One region of the Luteibacter sp. NPDC104163 genome, then DNA from elsewhere that is predicted to be linked to it. Evidence: predicted binding sites of a transcription regulator. Region 1 holds the regulator's gene; the other holds the start of a gene.
The links. The regulator FliA, encoded in region 1, starts transcription of late flagellar genes. The targets are predictions, from matches to a motif close to TAAAGTTTNNCNNNCNNNGGCCGATAA.
Positions count from the first base shown of each region.

Region 2: the regulator FliA is predicted to act here: its motif matches at 1,550-1,576, upstream of ACZ6YI_RS18585 (methyl-accepting chemotaxis protein).

Region 1 covers NZ_JBVJMK010000001.1:274,972-283,130, forward strand. Annotated here, with positions in the region: gene ACZ6YI_RS01150 (ParA family protein) at 1-197, opposite strand, end outside; gene motD (flagellar motor protein MotD) at 197-1,084, opposite strand; gene ACZ6YI_RS01160 (flagellar motor protein) at 1,081-1,821, opposite strand; gene ACZ6YI_RS01165 (chemotaxis protein CheA) at 1,823-3,925, opposite strand; gene ACZ6YI_RS01170 (protein phosphatase CheZ) at 3,933-4,574, opposite strand; gene cheY (chemotaxis response regulator CheY) at 4,584-4,985, opposite strand; gene ACZ6YI_RS01180 (RNA polymerase sigma factor FliA) at 5,016-5,747, opposite strand; gene ACZ6YI_RS01185 (MinD/ParA family protein) at 5,744-6,619, opposite strand; gene flhF (flagellar biosynthesis protein FlhF) at 6,689-8,035, opposite strand; gene flhA (flagellar biosynthesis protein FlhA) at 8,136-8,159, opposite strand, start outside.
Region 2 covers NZ_JBVJMK010000019.1:66,245-74,403, forward strand. Annotated here, with positions in the region: gene ACZ6YI_RS18585 (methyl-accepting chemotaxis protein) at 198-1,481, opposite strand; tRNA gene ACZ6YI_RS18590 (tRNA-Leu) at 1,661-1,747, opposite strand; gene ACZ6YI_RS18595 (cysteine dioxygenase family protein) at 1,772-2,350, opposite strand; gene metX (homoserine O-acetyltransferase MetX) at 2,466-3,572, opposite strand; gene ACZ6YI_RS18605 (tetratricopeptide repeat protein) at 3,628-4,296, opposite strand; gene ACZ6YI_RS18610 (cytochrome c-type biogenesis protein) at 4,293-4,736, opposite strand; gene ACZ6YI_RS18615 (DsbE family thiol:disulfide interchange protein) at 4,736-5,278, opposite strand; gene ACZ6YI_RS18620 (heme lyase CcmF/NrfE family subunit) at 5,275-7,239, opposite strand; gene ccmE (cytochrome c maturation protein CcmE) at 7,236-7,703, opposite strand; gene ccmD (heme exporter protein CcmD) at 7,687-7,887, opposite strand; gene ACZ6YI_RS18635 (heme ABC transporter permease) at 7,884-8,159, opposite strand, start outside.

The DNA of each region.
Region 1 (8,159 bases):
CCGCTCACGCCGAACAGGTCGTATACGCTGCCATGTGCGCCGCCTTCGACGCCGATGTAGCCGGACAGCGACGCGTGCGGATCCATGTCGACCAGCAGCGTGCGCTTGCCATCGGCGGCGAGCATGCTGCCCAGCGACATCGCGGTGGTCGTCTTGCCGACGCCGCCCTTCTGGTTGGAGATGGCCCAGACCTGCATCAGGGTGCCACTCCCTGCGTCGGCAACGGCGGGGTCGCGCCCTTGTCACTCATCACCACGATGACCACGCGGCGATTGTGGTTGCGGCCGTCATCGGTCGTGTTCGGGGCGGAAGGACGGAACTCGCCCCAGCCCATGATGCCGACGCGGTGCGGGTCCACGCCCTGCTCCGTGAGCAAGCGCGCGACCGTGGCCGCACGCGCCGCCGACAGCTCCCAGTTCGAAGGGAACGTCGCGGTCGCGATCGGCGTGTTATCGGTGTAGCCCTCGACGCGCATGCCGTTCGGAAACGGCGCGAGGATGCCGGCGAGCTTGCGGATGACGTCTTCCGCCGCGGGCTGCAGCTTCGCAACGCCCACGGGGAAAAGGATATCGGTGCGCACTTCGATCTCGAGCCAGTCCTGGGTCTGCCGCACGCTCACCAGGCTCTTGTCGATCAGCGGCTTCATCGCACGCTTCACTTCATCGGCGATCTGGCTGAGGCTGGCTTCCTCGGTCTTGCCGACCGTGCTGTTATCGGCCGGCGCGGTCTGGCGTTTCTCGCCCGGCTGCGGCTCGGCCGCCGCGCCCTCGTGGCCGGGCAACGGCAGGTTGCGCGGCGGCAACGGCACATCGATCTTGGCGATCGGGCTGGCCGTCGGCGAGCGCCTGTCGTTCGGCAACGGCACCTGCGTGGCGGGCGCGTTGTCGCGGATCGGCTCGATCACCTTGCCGGTACCGTTGAAGGCTTCGTTGATGGAGGCGGCCATCACCCGGAACTTGGTTTCGTTGACTGCGGAAACCGCATACATGACCACGAACAGGGCAAGCAACAACGTGATCAGGTCACCATAGGGGATGGCCCAACGCTCGTGGTTGATGTGTTCTTCGTGGTGGCGGCGCTTCACTGCAGGAACCCTTGCAGCTTGCTCTCGATGTGGCGCGGGTTATCGCCCTGCGCGATCGAGACGAGGCCTTCAACGAGGATCTCGCGCATCTGCGAGCGCTGGCGGGCCAGGCCCTTGAGCCGGGCCGCCATGGGCAAGGCGAGGAGGTTGGCGAGGCCGATGCCATAGATGGTCGCGACGAAAGCCGCCGCGATGCCGTGGCCCAGCTTGCTCGGTTCCGCGAGGTTCTGCATGACGGCCATGAGGCCCATGACAGCACCGATGATGCCCATGGTCGGTGAATATGCGCCCGCGTTCTCGAAGACCTTGGCGGCTTCGATGTCGATATGTTCGCGGGTGAAGACTTCCACCTCGAGCACTGAGCGCATCGCGTCGGGCTCGGTGCCGTCGACCAAAAGCTGAAGCCCCTTCTTGATGAAGGGGTCCTGTTCGCGCTCGATGGCCGGCTCCAGGCCAAGCAGGCCCGTGCGGCGGGAGATCTCGCTCCAACCGACGATGCGGCTGACGAGGTTTTCCGATTCGATATCCGGCGGCCGGTACACCCACGGCAGCATGGCCCACGCGCGCTTGAGCACGGGGCCCGGCGTCTGGACGAGCAGCGCGGCGAAGGTGCCGAGGAAGACGATGACGAACGCGGCCGGATTCCACAGGGCATCGATGCTCGAGCCCTTGAGGATGGTTCCCACGATGATGACCAGGAAGGCCAGGATCGTGCCGACGACGCTCACGATATCCATATCAGACAGCCATCCTCAGGCTGGGCAGCACCTGGCCGCTGTCATCGGCCAGGCCCGCGAGATCCAGGACGAGCGAGATGCGGCCATCGCCCGTGATCGTCGCACCCGCGACGCCGGGCACGTCCTTGAGGAACGGACCCAGGGGCTTGGCCATGACATCTTCGCGGCCGAGCACTTCATCCACCAGGCAGCCGAGCGTCTGGTGGCCGATCTGCACGACCACCACGTGACCACCCCTGCCCTGCGCGCCAGCCCAGTTACCCAGGTCAGCGAGCGGCAGCGCGCGCTGGCGATGGGCGGCGACGACGCGACCGTCCAGCTCCTGCACCTGGCCCTCGGCCAGTTCAAAGACTTCCGCGACATTCGACATCGGCAGGCTCAGCAGGCGGTTGCCCACGCGCACCATGAGCACGCGCAGGATCGCGAGCGTCAACGGCACCGAAAGGCGCACCGTGCTGCCGTGGCCGACCCGCGAATCGATCGACAGGGTACCGCCAAGTTCGACGATCTTGGTCTTGACCACGTCCATGCCGACGCCGCGGCCGGAAATATCCGAGACCTGGCTCGCCGTGGAGAAGCCCGGGCGGAACACGATTTCGTAGCATTCACGCTCGTCGAGGCGGGCGGCCTGCTCTTCATCCATCAGGCCCTTCTCGACGGCCTTGCGGCGCAGGACCTCGGGATCCATGCCCTTGCCGTCATCAGTAACCGTGATGACGATGCGGTCGCCATACTGGCCGGCGGCGAGGCGCACGGTGCCCAGGCGCGGCTTGCCCGCGGCTTCGCGCACCTCGGGCATCTCAATGCCGTGGTCGACGGAATTGCGCAGCAGGTGCACCAGCGGGTCGGCCAGGGCCTCCACCACCGTGCGGTCGATATCGGTTTCTTCGCCCTCGGTGACGAGTTCGATTTCCTTGCCGAGCTGCCGCGCGAGATCGCGCACGATGCGCGGGAACCGCGAGAACAGCTTGCCGACCGGCTGCATGCGCATGCGCAGCACGGCGTTCTGCAGGTCTTCGGCGACGCGTTCGAGTTCGCCGATGGCGCGTTCCATCGGGTCATTCGTGCCGCGCGGCGCGAGGTTGGTCAGGCGGTTGCGGACCAGCACCAGTTCGCCCGCGGCATCGACGAGGCTGTCGAGGCGGTGGGTATCGACGCGGACGGTGGTGTCGGCGGCGGCGGTGGGCTGGCGTTTTTCGGTTGAAGCCGCCGGCTTTGGCTTCGCCGGGGCAACCTGCTGCGGTGCCGTCGCTTGCGCGGGTTCGGCTTCGGGGAGCGCGGGCGAGCCCGCTCCCACGACCGCAACGGGCGGCGCGGCTAACGTGGTATCCGCTGCCGTTCCGCTGGGGGCGCCGGTGCCGTAGAGCTGGTCGAGCAGCGCTTCGAACTCATCGTCGCTGATGGTGTTGCTTTCGGGCGCGGCAACGGGTTCCGTCGCTTCAACGACGACGGCTACCGGCGTTTCAGCCGCACCTTCGGCGCCTTCAGCGCCGGGGGCGCCGGTGCCGTAGAGCGAATCCAGCAGGGCTTCGAATTCGTCGTCGGAGATGGTGCCCGAGGTGGCCGGAGCCGGCGCGCGCTCGGTGCGCGCGGCGTCGAGCAGCGCTTCGAACTCATCTTCGATCGGGTCGTACGGTTTGGCGGGCGGCGCCGCGACGGCGGGTGCCGCCTTCGGCGCAGTGACCGGCACGGCGAGCGCGACGGGCGCCGCCGATGCGGCGCGGCCCGGGATGACCAGGCGATCGAGCAGCGAACGCGGCGCAGGCTCGGCCTGCACGCCGGCATCCGCCGCACGCATCATGTCGTTGAGCAGGTCGAGCGACTCCAGCAACGCGTCCATCAGGCCCGCGTTGAGCACGATCGCGCCATTGCGCGCTTCGTTCAGGAGATCTTCCGCGCGGTGGCAGAGTTCCACCATGGCGTTGAGGCCAAGGAAGCCCGCACCGCCCTTTACGGTATGGAACGCGCGGAACACCGCGTTCAGGAGCTCGCTGTCTTCCGGAGAGGCTTCGAGATCCACGAGCTGTTCGCCCAGGGTCTCGAGCAGTTCGCGCGCCTCGATCAGGAAGACGTTGAGCAGCTCGTTGTCCAGCTCCACGCTCATGGCGGACTCAGAAGCCAAATTCGCTGAGGAGGCGATCCACTTCGTCCTGGCTGACCTTGTCGGCGGCCGGCGTATGGGCGCCCGCGAGCGAACCGGTGAGGCGCACCAGTTCCACGAGCGACGATTCCACCTTGGCCATGAACGACTCCACCTGGGCGACGCGCTGGCCGGAGAGATCCTGCCAGGACTGTGCCTCGACCATCTCGCCGAGCCCGATATCGCAGCTCTGCGCGAAATCGCCGACGCGAACGGCGAGCGACGTGGCGTTGGCGGTGAAGGCGGGATCGGCCTGGTCGAGCACCAGCAGCTCGTCGGCCTGCTTCGCCAGCGACTGTGCCTGCGGGCGCAGCTTTTCGCTGAAATCCAGCGTGCGGTGCGCGGCCTGCGAGCTCATCTCGAGCACATCGCGCAGGTGCTTGCGCGCATCGCTCATGGTGCCGGGCACGCCATCGCCCGAGATATCCGAGGCAAGGCGGCGCGCCGATTCGTGCAGGTCACGGGCGAGGTGGCCCAGCGCCAGGAACAGGTGCTGCTCGCGGCTGCGGATCAGCTTGTCCAGCGCCTGCTCGAAAGCCACGCTGTCATCGGCGTCGAGCAGCTCGCGCAGTTCGGGTGCCACGTCCTGGCCCGCGGAAATCATCGTATTCATGTCAGTCCCTTAGCCCGCTGCCGCGGCGAGTCGTTCGAAGATCTTGTCGAGCTTTTCCTTCAGCGTCACCGCGGTGAACGGCTTCACGACGTAACCATTCACGCCGCTCTGCGCGGCCGCGATGATCTGGTCGCGGTTGTTCTCGGCGGTGACCATGAGCACCGGCAGGGATTTCAGGTTGGCATCCGCACGGATGGCACGGAGCAGGTCGATGCCGGTCATGTTCGGCATGTTCCAGTCGGTGACCACCAGGTCGATCGGCTGCGAGCGCAGGAGCGCCAGCGCCGCGTTGCCGTCTTCCGCTTCCTGGATCAGCGTGTTGGTAAAGCCCAACTCCACCAGGAGGTTACGGACGATGCGCCGCATGGTGGAGAAATCGTCCACCACGAGGATTTTCATGTTCTTGTCCAAAGCGTTCTCCGCCTTACTGCCGCGTATTTCTTAGTGTTTGTCTTTCCAACCCGACATGCGTGCCCGGAGACGGATCAGCGCCTGGCCATGGATCTGGCAGACACGTGATTCGCTTACTCCCAACACCGCACCGATTTCCTTCAGGTTGAGTTCTTCATCGTAGTACAGCGACATCACCAGCTTTTCGCGCTCGGGCAGCCCGTCGATCGATTCGGCCAGCGCATGGCGCATGCCGTCCTGCTCGAACAGGCCATCCGGGCCCGTGGCGTCCGGGTCGGCCACGTCGATCGCGGAGCCTTCGTCGCCTTCGGGCGCCGTGAGGCTCAGCAACCGCGCGCTCGCCGCGTCGGCCAGGATCTGGTTGTATTCCATGGCGTCGATGCCAAGACGCTTCATCACTTCCACGTCGTCGGCGTCGCCACCCGTTTCGTTCTCGATCTGCCTTGTAACTTCCGCCACCTCGCGCAATTTCCTGTGGACGCTGCGCGGGGTCCAGTCCGTCTTGCGCAGTTCATCCAGCATGGCGCCACGAATGCGGATGCCCGCATAGGTTTCGAAGCTGGCCGCGCGAGTCGGCGAATAATTCCTTGCCGCCTCGAGCAAGCCGATCATCCCGGCTTGCATGAGGTCGTTCGCATCGACGCTGGGTGGCAGGCGGCCCATCAGGTGATAGGCGATCCGGCGCACCAGCGGCGCGTGCGTTTTCACCAGTTGATCGGCCGGAACCTTAGTAATTTCAAGGTATTCGCTCGCGACGCTCACAACGGCAGCCCTCCCCCCACGTGTTCACGCCCGGCAAAAAAGCCGATGCGACCCTGACCACGGGGTTCGGGTTCACCCCATGTATCGACCGACCTGGCCAAATTCTTGAATCCCACCGCCGAGCGGCTGCTCGGCCACGCATCGACCACCGCCGACTGGCGACGGATCGCCTGGCGCAGGTACTCGTCGTGGGGGACCATGCCCATGAAATCGAGGGAGACATCCAGGAACCGGTTGGTCACCCGCGAAAGCTTTTCGAACAGCTGGCGCCCTTCCTGCGCATGGCGGACCATGTTGGCCACGATGCGGAAGCGGTTCACCGCGAACTCGCGCGACAGGACCTTGATCAGCGCGTAGGCGTCCGTCAGCGAGGCCGGCTCGTCGCAGACCACGACCACCACTTCGTCCGAGGCGGCGGCGAACATCGACACGCTGTCGGAAATGCCGGCGGCGGTATCGACGATCAGGTATTCGGGGGCCAGCGGGTATTCGTCGAACGCGCGGATGACCGCGGCGTGCTCGATGTTGGGCAGCTGCGCCATGCGCCGGGTGCCCGACGTGGCGGGAATCACCTTCAGGCCATGCGCCGCCTCGAGGATCAGGTCCTCGATGGCGCACGCGCCTTCGAGCATGTGCCCGAGGTGGCGGGTCGGCTGGAGGCCCAGCAGCACGTCGATGTTGGCCATGCCAAGGTCGGCATCGAGCAGGAGGACGTCACGGCCGCCCATGGCGAGGGCCATGCCGAGGTTCACGGCCACCGTGGTCTTGCCGACGCCGCCCTTGCCGCCCGCGATCGCGATGCTGCGCGTGGGCCGGCGGTCGGCGAGCCAGTTGAGTCCGGCGGCCTGCGAGTTGTCGACGTGTGTGGTCATGAAGGAATTCACTGCCGGTGAAGAAGTTGCGGATGCGGTTGCCAAAGTCACGTTCGTCAGAATGTGCGATCAGGCCATGGCCGGGGTGGACGACGCGAAGCCGAAGCGATCGGCAAGTATGGCGTCATCCGGCTCGTCGTTGCGCTGCTTGAGCATCTGGGCTGCCAGGCAGACCAGTTTGCGCGCGTCGGCGGAGGCGATGTCCTCGGGCACGCGCTGTCCATCCGTGGTGTAGTCCAGCGGCATTCCGTGCCGGATAAGGGCCGAGAGCGCGCCGCCGAGCAGCGGCGTCTCGTCGAGTTTGGTAAGGATGGCGCTCTGCGGCTTCAGCGGAGCGTAAGCGCGCATGGCGTTGTCGATGGCCTGGGCCTGCGCATTCGCGGCGACGACCAGGCACACGCGCACATCGGCCATGGCGCGCAGCGTTTCGAACTGCTGCTGCAGCTTCGGATCGTTGCCGGCGAGGCCGGCGGTATCGATCAGCACCGTGTGCTTGCCGCGCAGCTGCAGCAACACGTTGCGCAGGCTCTGCGCATCGTGCGCGTTGTACACGCGCACGCCGAGCAGGCGGCCGTAATGTTCCAGCTGCGCACCGGCGCCGATGCGGTACTGGTCGGCACTGATCAGCGCCACGTTGGAAGCGCCATGGCGCAGGACCGCGCGCGCCGCCAGCTTGGCAATGCTCGTGGTCTTGCCGACGCCGGTGGTGCCGACGAAGGCGGTGATGCCGCCGCCGACGGTGTCAAAGTTGCGGCCGCTGGTGCGGATGTTGCGCGAAAGAATGCCCAGCGGCAGGTAACGCGCCTGCTCGGCCGTCATGTTCTCGGGCAGCTCGGCGCACAGGGCGCGGGCGACGTCGCCGTCGATACCCAGGCGGGTCATCTCGCGGAGCACGCGGGCGTGCAGCGGCTGCTGGCGATCCTTCTGGTTCCAGGCCAGCGCGGAGAGCTGCACTTCCAGCATCTCGCGCAGGTTGTTGATCTCGGCGCGCATGCCGTTCACCGCGGTGTCGTTCTGCGGCGCGGTCACCGTGGCGGCGCGTACGACGTCGGCGACGCTGGCGGCCAGCGCGGCGGAGGACTGGCGCTGCGGCGCATTCGGTGCGGCCGGAGCCGAACGGGCGGCGCGTTCGACGGCGGCGGCCGTCGCCGCACGGGCCTGGTCGACGCGCGCCATGCGCTCGGCTTCGCGGTTATCGCGGGTGGCACGGATCGTCTCGGCCTTCTCTTCCGCCGGCGGCTCGAACGCAAAGCCGGCTTCGCGCACCAGCGCTTCGTCGTAGTCGAGCGCGGCGATGATCTCGATGCCGTCATCCAGCCGACGCGTGGACAGGATCACGGCGTCCGGACCCTGCTCATCACGCACCTGGCGCATGGCCTGGCGCATGTCGGGAGCAACGAATCGTTTGATTTTCATGCGTTCGATCCTGTCTTCGTCGATCGGCGCCCCGCTTGCCTGCGGCGCCACCTTGTTCTGTCACGTCCGCCGGGGCAAATCCCCGCGCGGTGTCTCATTCCTATCGTCCCAGGGCCGTCACCAG
Region 2 (8,159 bases), on a different contig from region 1:
GAATGGTACCAAATTGTGGTACCTGTGCAAGCTACGGACCGGCGGCAAGGCGCGGAATCGGCGGCGACCGCCGCCTGGCGTCAGGGATTGCTTTCACAACCAGGCGAGCGCGTCGAAACCATGGGCATCGACACGTTCGATCGCGCTTTCGCCGTCTTACGGTAGATGGCGGCTACCTCTCAGGAGTCACCGGTGCGTCACGCCCGGCCGTAAACGCTGTCGAGCTGGGCGACGGCCGCGTTGACGCGTTCGATACCGGTCGACTGGACCTGTGCGCTTTCGCCGATGGCGCTGGTGACCTCGGTGACGTGATCCACGGCGCCGAGGATTTCCTGCATCACCTGGCCGGCGTTGCCGACCAGTTCGGCGCCTTCGTCCACGCGGTCGCGGGCGCTGCCGATCAGCGCGTGGATCTGTTTCGACGCGTGGCCGCTACGCATCGCCAACTGGCGCACCTCGTCAGCGACCACGGCGAAGCCCTTGCCGGTCTCGCCGGCGTGCGCGGCTTCGATCGCCGCATTCAGCGAGAGCAGGTTGGTCTGGAACGCGATCGTGTCGATCATCTCGAGGATGTCCTCGACCGAACGCGTGCTGTCCTGGATCGCACCCATCGTGCGGACCACATCGGCGACGACACCGCCGCCGCGCTGGGCTGCGGCGCGCGCGCCGTCGACGAGTTCTTCCGCGCGGCCGGCCTTGCGTGCGTTATCCAGCACGGCATGCGAAAGCGATACCACCTCGCGCTGCAGAGTCTGGGCGGCCATGGTCTGCGCGGTGATATCGGTCGCGTACTTGATGATGCGTACCGGCTTGCCCTGCGCATCCAGGATCGGGTTGTAGGTGGCCTGGATCCAGACAATGCGTCCGCCGCGGCCGAAGCGCCGATAGAGGCCGCCATCATGCCGGCCTTCGCGAAGGCCGGCCCAGAAGCGCGCGTAACTTTCCGAAGCGACTTCCGCCGGATCGACGAACATGCGGTGATGTCGGCCCTGGATGTCTTCCAGGGTGTAGTCCATCGCGGCCAGGAAGTTGGCATTGGCGTCGAGGATCGTGCCGTCGAGCGCGAATTCGATGGTGGCCTGGGCCCGGTCGATCGCCTGCAGGCGGCCATCCATGTCGGCCTCGGTGCGGCGGCGCTCGGTGACGTCTGTCGCATACTTCACGACGCCGGCGACCCGGCCGAACGCGTCGAAGATGGGGTTGTAGGAGGACTGCAGCCAGACGTCGCCACCGTGCTTGTGCAGGCGGCGGTACAGCCCCGCATCGGCCTTGCCCGCGCGCAGGCGGGCCCAGAACTCGGCGTACGCCGTGGAACCGGCCTCGGCGGGGTCCACGAACTGCCTATGGTGCTTGCCCACGATCTCGCTGAGCTGGTAGCCCATGGTCTGGAGGAAGAGGGGGTTGGCATGGACGACGTTGCCGTCCGGGCTGAATTCAATGATGGCCTGGACCTTGTCCAGGGCCGCGAGCTTCCCGCGCATCGACTGCTGCTGCCGCATCCACCGAGCCAACATCCCGGCACCCCGTCCATAAATGTGATGTGGATCACATATCGGCTGTCAATTTACTCACTTTAGGCAAAAAACGTGAAGGTGGTAAAAACACCATTCGTCCGGTGAAAAACATAAAAAAAGCCTCCGCTAGGGAGGCCTTCTGATCCTGGTGCCGAAAGTGGGACTCGAACCCACACTGTATCTCTACAAACGGATTTTGAGTCCGCCGCGTCTACCGGTTCCGCCATTTCGGCATGGGGCTGGCGATTATGCGGGAATCAATGGACCTGGTCGAGCCCTAGCTGGCGCTCGTCGCGCAGGTACCAGTCGTCGCCCTGCGGGTTGAATACGGCGCACTGGGTCATGCGGCCCGAGTAGATGTGCAGGCTGACCGCCACGGCATCTTCGCTGGGGTTGCGGATGGTGTGGTACTCGTGCGGCGGGATGAGGCTGCCTGCCGATCCCGGGCCGGCCTCGATCGAGCCGACCGGGCGGAAGTGGTAGCGGGTCGCGTCGTGTTCGATCAGCTCGTACTGGACGATTTCCAGCGCGCCGTTCCAGACGCCTTCGACGCACCACATGCCGCTGTGGTCATGGATCTTGGTGCCCTGGCCGGGACCCCAGGTCATCGCGACCACGCTGTAGCCGTGCTCCTCACTGCGGTAGAGCTCACGGCGCCCGTAATGGTCGCGGAAGGCTTCGTTGACGCTGGCCGGAAGGACGACTTCGCGCGAGCGGATCAGCTGGCAGAGCGATTTGCGCAGGGTATCGGTAATCGCCGGGGTGCTCGCCTGGCTCACCGCGTGGTCGATCGCATCGATGAGCTTGCGGCTGCCCGGGAATTCGACCGTGATCATGGGTGGAACCTCTTACAGGGACGTGGGGACGGAGCGCTGCCGCCGATGATAACAGGGCGGCCGGGGCGCTGCCGTGCCATAGCCCTTGTGGGAGCGCGCTTGCGCGCGATCCCCGTCAGAGTGAGCGCAGGAACCCGCCGATCGCCCGGCTGTAGTTCTCGATATCCACCAGGAACGCGTCGTGGCCCTGGGGCGAATCCAGCGCGACGAACTCCACGTTCGCGCCGGCCTTCTCCAGCCCCTTGGCGATCGTCTCCTGCTGCTCCAGCGGGAACAGGATATCGGTGCTCACGCCGATCACCATGGCGCGCTCGATGCGGATGCGGCCAAGCGCGCGCATGACATCGCCCTCGCCGTATTCAGAGATATCGAACCAGTCGCTGGCGCGCGAGAGGTAGAGGTAGGCATTGGGATCGAACTGCCGGTTGAAGCGCCGCGCGTGGGCTTCCAGGTACGACTCCACCTGGAACTCGAAGCCAAACGGTTCGTTGGCTTCGCGTTCGTCGGCATCCAGGCGGATGCGGGCGAAGCGGCCGTTCCATTCCATCGCCGAGCGATAGGTGATGACGCCCAGCTTGCGCGCGATGCTCATGCCGTGGTCGGGCCAGATGTCGCCGCCGTAATGGCCTTCGCGCCAGTTCGGGTCCAGGCGGATCGCCTCGCGCTGCAGCGAACGGATCGCGATGGCGAAGGGCTGCGCCTGCGGCGCCGTATCGACGCTGATATGCGTCCGCGCCGCGCCCGGGTGCAACACCATGTAGGCCAGCGCGCTCATGCCGCCCATCGAACAGCCGACGAGGCAGGCCAGCTGGGTGATGCCCAGCGCGTGGGTGACCGCTTCATGCGCCGCATTGGCGACATCTTCCAGGGCCAGCTCGGGGAATGTGAGGCGATACGGTTCGCCGGTCGCCGGATTCACCGACGCCGGGCTGGTCGAGCCCTTGTCGCTGCCCAGCGAATTCACGCAGATGACGAAATAGCGATCGGTATCGAAGGCGCGGCCCGGCCCGATCATGTCTTCCCACCAGCCCGGCGTCGGGTCTTCGGCGTTCTTCGCGGCGTGCGCGCTTGGCGAGAGGCCGGTGAGGATCAGGATCGCGTTACCGCGCTCCGCATCCAGCGTGCCCCAGGTCTCGTAAGCCACCCGGGCGCCGTGCAGTTCGCCGCCCCGCTTCATGCGGAACGGTGAGCTCAGGTCATGGTATCGGCGGGCGTCGCCCATGCGCTGCTCCTTGGATCAATGCAGCGAATGGTGACACGGACGCAGGCGTTTCGTCCTATGGCGTCGCGCCGGCGGCCCGCTTTTCCGCGAGCGCGATCTGTTCGGCCACGGCATGGGCGACGTTCGAATCCGGATCGAGCAGGGGCTGCAGCTTGCGCCAGGTCGCGGCGGCATCCGTATAGCGTTCCTGCTGGAACTGGGCGATACCCAGCAGCCACAGGGCCTTCTGGCTGTCGGGCTGGGCGGCGACGGCCTGCTCGAGCAACGCGAGCCCGCGCCCTTCGATACGGTGGTCGGGGCGCACGAGGGAATCGGCCTCGGCCCAGCCGACCATGGCGGCGACGTTGCGCGGGTCCGCCTTGAGTGCGCCGTCGTACGCGTCACGCGCAGGCGCGGGCTGCTTCACCATGGTGTAGGTCTGGCCGAGCAGCAGCCAGCCTTCCACGTCGCCAGGGTTGGCCTTCAGGCGCGCGGTCAGCGCATCGATCGCCTGGCCGACGGTCATTTCCTTGGGCGGCTCGACGCCGCCCAGCGTGGCGGGCGTGCCGACCAGCGCATACAGGCCGACACTGGCCAGTGGCAACACGACGGCCAGCGTCACGGCGATGGCGAAGATCGCTTTCGACCGACCCTGGCGGCGCCCATGGCGCACCAGCGGAACCAGCAGCAGGGCAAGGGCCACGGCCAGCATGGCCGCGGCGGCAACGTAAAACGCAATGGTCACCAATCGTCCTCGGCATCATTGGCAGGCGCCTGCGTGGTCACGGGGGCCTGGCGCGCGCGGCGGCGGACCTGCACGGCGACGACGACGCCACCGATCGCCAGGACCACCAGCGGCCCGAACCACAGCAGCCAGGTCTTCGGCTCGACCGGTGGCTTGTAAAGCACGAAATCCGAATAGCGGTCGACGAGATACGCCTTGATCTCGGCGTCGCTCTTGCCCGCCTGCATCATCTCGAAGATCTGCCGGCGCAGGTCGTGCGCGATCGGCGCGTTGGAATCGGCCAGCGTTTCGTTCTGGCACATCGGGCAGCGCAGTTCGGTGCTCAGCTTCTGGAAACGCACTTCCTCCGCGCGGTCGCGGAACGGCAGCGGCTGGATCGCCTGGGCGATCGCCAGCAGCGGCAACAGGCAGAGCAGGGCGAGCAGGCCGAGGCGACGCATCAGCTGCCTTCCTTCGCCAGCGCGGCAAGCGCCGGCTGGATTTCCCTGACCACCACGTCAGGCGTGATCGGGCCGACGTGCTTGTAGCGGATCACGCCCTTGCCATCGATCAGGAAGGTTTCCGGTGCGCCATACACGCCGAAGTCGATGCCGGCACGGCCATCGCGATCGACGATCACCAGGTTGAACGGATTGCCATGCTCGGCAAGCCACGCGGTGGCGTCCTTCGGGTCGTCCTTGTAGTTCATGCCGATGAGCGGCAGGCCAAGCGCCTTCACGTCGGTGGACAGCACGGCGTGCTCATGCACGCACTCGATGCACCAGCTGCCGAACACGTTGAGGATGTACGGCTTGCCGAGCAGGGATTGCCTGTCGACCGTGCGTCCTTCTTCGCCGAGCACGGGCAGTACGAAGGCGGGCGCCGGCTTGTTGATCAGGGGCGAGACGATTTCGTGCTGGTCATGCTGGGTGTTCCACCAGATGCCGAAGCCGAACAGGACGACCAGCAGGGTGAAACCAATGAGCGGGAGGAAGCGGCTCATGCAGCCTGCTCCGTCGCGGGCGCTGCCACGGTGGTGGCCGCCTTTTTCGCGCGGAAGCGGCGTTCGCCCGCGGCGAGGAACCCGCCAGCCATCATGAACAGGCCACCCAGCCAGATCCAGCGCACGAAGGGCTTGTGGTACAGGCGCAAGGCCCACGCGCCTTCCACGTCACCGCCATCCATCGGCTCGCCCAGGGCGACGTAGATGTCGCGGAACAGGCCGGGGTCGATCGCCGACTCGGTCTGCACCTGGCCGCGCGAGTACGTGCGCTTCTGCGGATGCATGGTCGCGAGTACCTCGCCACCGTGCAGGATCGTCACGACGCCCTCGTCGGCGCGCCAGTTCGGGCCGGTGGTCTCACGCACGCCATCGAAGCGGAACTGGTAGGCGCCCACGGCTTCCACCTGGCCCGGCGCCATGCGCACGTCGCGCTCGGTGCTCAGCGATTCGGAAAGCAGGACGCCGATCAGGAAGATCGCAACGCCGAAGTGGGCGACCAGCATGCCGGCCATTTCCGCGGGATAGCGGCGACCGAACGGCATCTCGCGCCAGCGCTTCACGACATACGCCAGCGTGCCCGCCGCGACCCACACGGCGCCAGCGACACCGGCGATCGCGCGGAGCTTGCCGTCGACGAAGAACACCGCGGCGCCGGTGCAGATCACCGCGGCAATTGCCGCGCGCATCGCCATGCTGGTCAGCTGGCTGCCTTCGGCGCGACCCCAGCGCAGGTACGGCCCAAACGGCAGCAGCAAGACGGCAGGCGCCATCAGCAGCACGAACAGGAAGCCAAAATACGGCGGACCCACCGAGACACGGCCCAGGTTCAGCGCATCGCCGACCAACGGGAACAGCGTACCGAGCAGCACCATCGCGGCCGCCGTCGTGAACAGCAAGTTGGCCACCATGATGCCGGTCTCGCGCGAGAGCGCGGCGAACGGTTTGCCCGTCGCGACCTTCGGCGCGCGGATCGCGTAGAGCAGCAGCGAGCCGCCAATCACGACGATAAGGAAACCGAGGATGTACAGCCCGCGGCGCGGGTCGGAGGCAAAGGCATGCACGGAGGTCAGCACGCCCGAGCGGACGAGGAAGGTCCCGAGCAGCGAAAGCGAGAAGGCGAACAGCGAAAGCAGTACGGTCCATGCCGGTAGCGACCCACGCTTCTCCGTCACCGCCTGCGCGTGGATCAGTGCGACGCCGACGAGCCACGGCATGAACGACGCGTTCTCCACCGGATCCCAGAACCACCAGCCGCCCCAGCCAAGTTCCGCGTACGCCCACCAGCTTCCGGCGACGATGCCCATGGTCAGGAACGCCCACGAGACGTTCGTCCATGGGCGCGCCCAGCGCACCCAGCCCTGTTCCAGCTCACCGCCGAGCAAGGCGGCGATCGAAAAGGCGAACGCGACCGAGAAACCCACGTAGCCCATGTAGAGCACCGGCGGGTGGAAGGTCATGCCCGGATCCTGCAACACCGGATTCAGGTCGCCGCCGTCCGCGGGCATGGGCAGCTCGCGCAGGAACGGATTGGACGTGAACAGGATGAAGGCAAGGAAGCCGACGCCGATGAGACCCATGACGCCCAGCACCCGCGCCACGAATGGCTGCGGCAGGTGGCGGCTCAAGGCGGCTAGCGCGACGGTCCACACGTTGAGGATGAACACCCACAGGAGCATCGAACCCTCGTGTGCACCCCACACCGCGGTGATGCGGTAGTACCAGGGCAGGGCGAGGTTCGAGTTGTCGGCGACGTACGCCACCGAGAAGTCATAGCTGAGGAACGCGTGGACCAGGATGCCCATGGCGGCGAAGACGAACACCGCCTGGCCCGCCGCGGTGGGCCGCGCCAGGGCCATCAGCGCGGCATTGTTGCGCCACGCGCCGATGATCGGCAGCACGCCCTGCACGAGCGCCAGCAGCAACGCGAGGATGAGGGCGAACTGGCCAAGCTCGGGGATCACTTCGGCGCGTCCTTCATGGCGGTGTCGTCGATGTTGCGCTTCTGGTGCGCCTTCGCCATGGCGTCCTTCAGTTCCTTCGGCATGTAGTTCTCGTCATGCTTGGCGAGCACCTCGCCGGCGATGAAGCGGCCATCGGCCATGCGCCCGGTGGCGATCACGGACTGGTTGTCGCGGAACAGGTCGGGAAGGATGCCGGTGTATTCGACCGGCATGGCGCCCGCATCGTCGACGACGATGAAACTCACCTTCAGGCTGTCCTTCGCGCGCTGGATGGAGCCGGCTTTCACCATGCCACCGAGGCGGAACGTGGGGTACTGCGTGGCCTGCCCTTCCTGCACCTGGCTCGGGGTGAACAGGTAGCTCATGTTCCGCTGCAGCGCGAACACGGTGAGGCCCACCGCGATGGCGGCAGCGACAAGGACCGAGATGACGACGGCGAGACGGCGTTTACGCGTTGGATTCATTACGGGCAGGGGTTCCGGGACGGCGGCGGTTCTCGTGGCGCGCGATGCGTGCGCGGATATCGCGCAGGTTGCGGCGGCGCCGGGCGAGGGGTGCCAGCGTATCGATCAGGAGGACGATGAAGAAGACCGCGAACGCGGTCCAGACGTAGGCGCCATAGCCGCCCATCGCGAAGAAGGTGCTCATGCCTTGCCTTCCTCCGCATGGCCCAGCGCGAGCTCGCGCACCCAGGCCTTGCCGCCTTCGGAGGCGATGAGGTCGGCGCGCACCCGGGCGAACAGGCTGGCGATGTAATACAGCTTGGTGGCCGCCATCATGGTGAGCAGCGGCCATACCATGCTGGCATCGATGTGCGAGGGGCCAAGCAGGCGGATGGTGGCGCCCTGGTGCAGGGTGTTCCACCAGTTCACCGAGAAATGCACGATCGGTACGTTCACCGCGCCGACCAGCACAAGGAA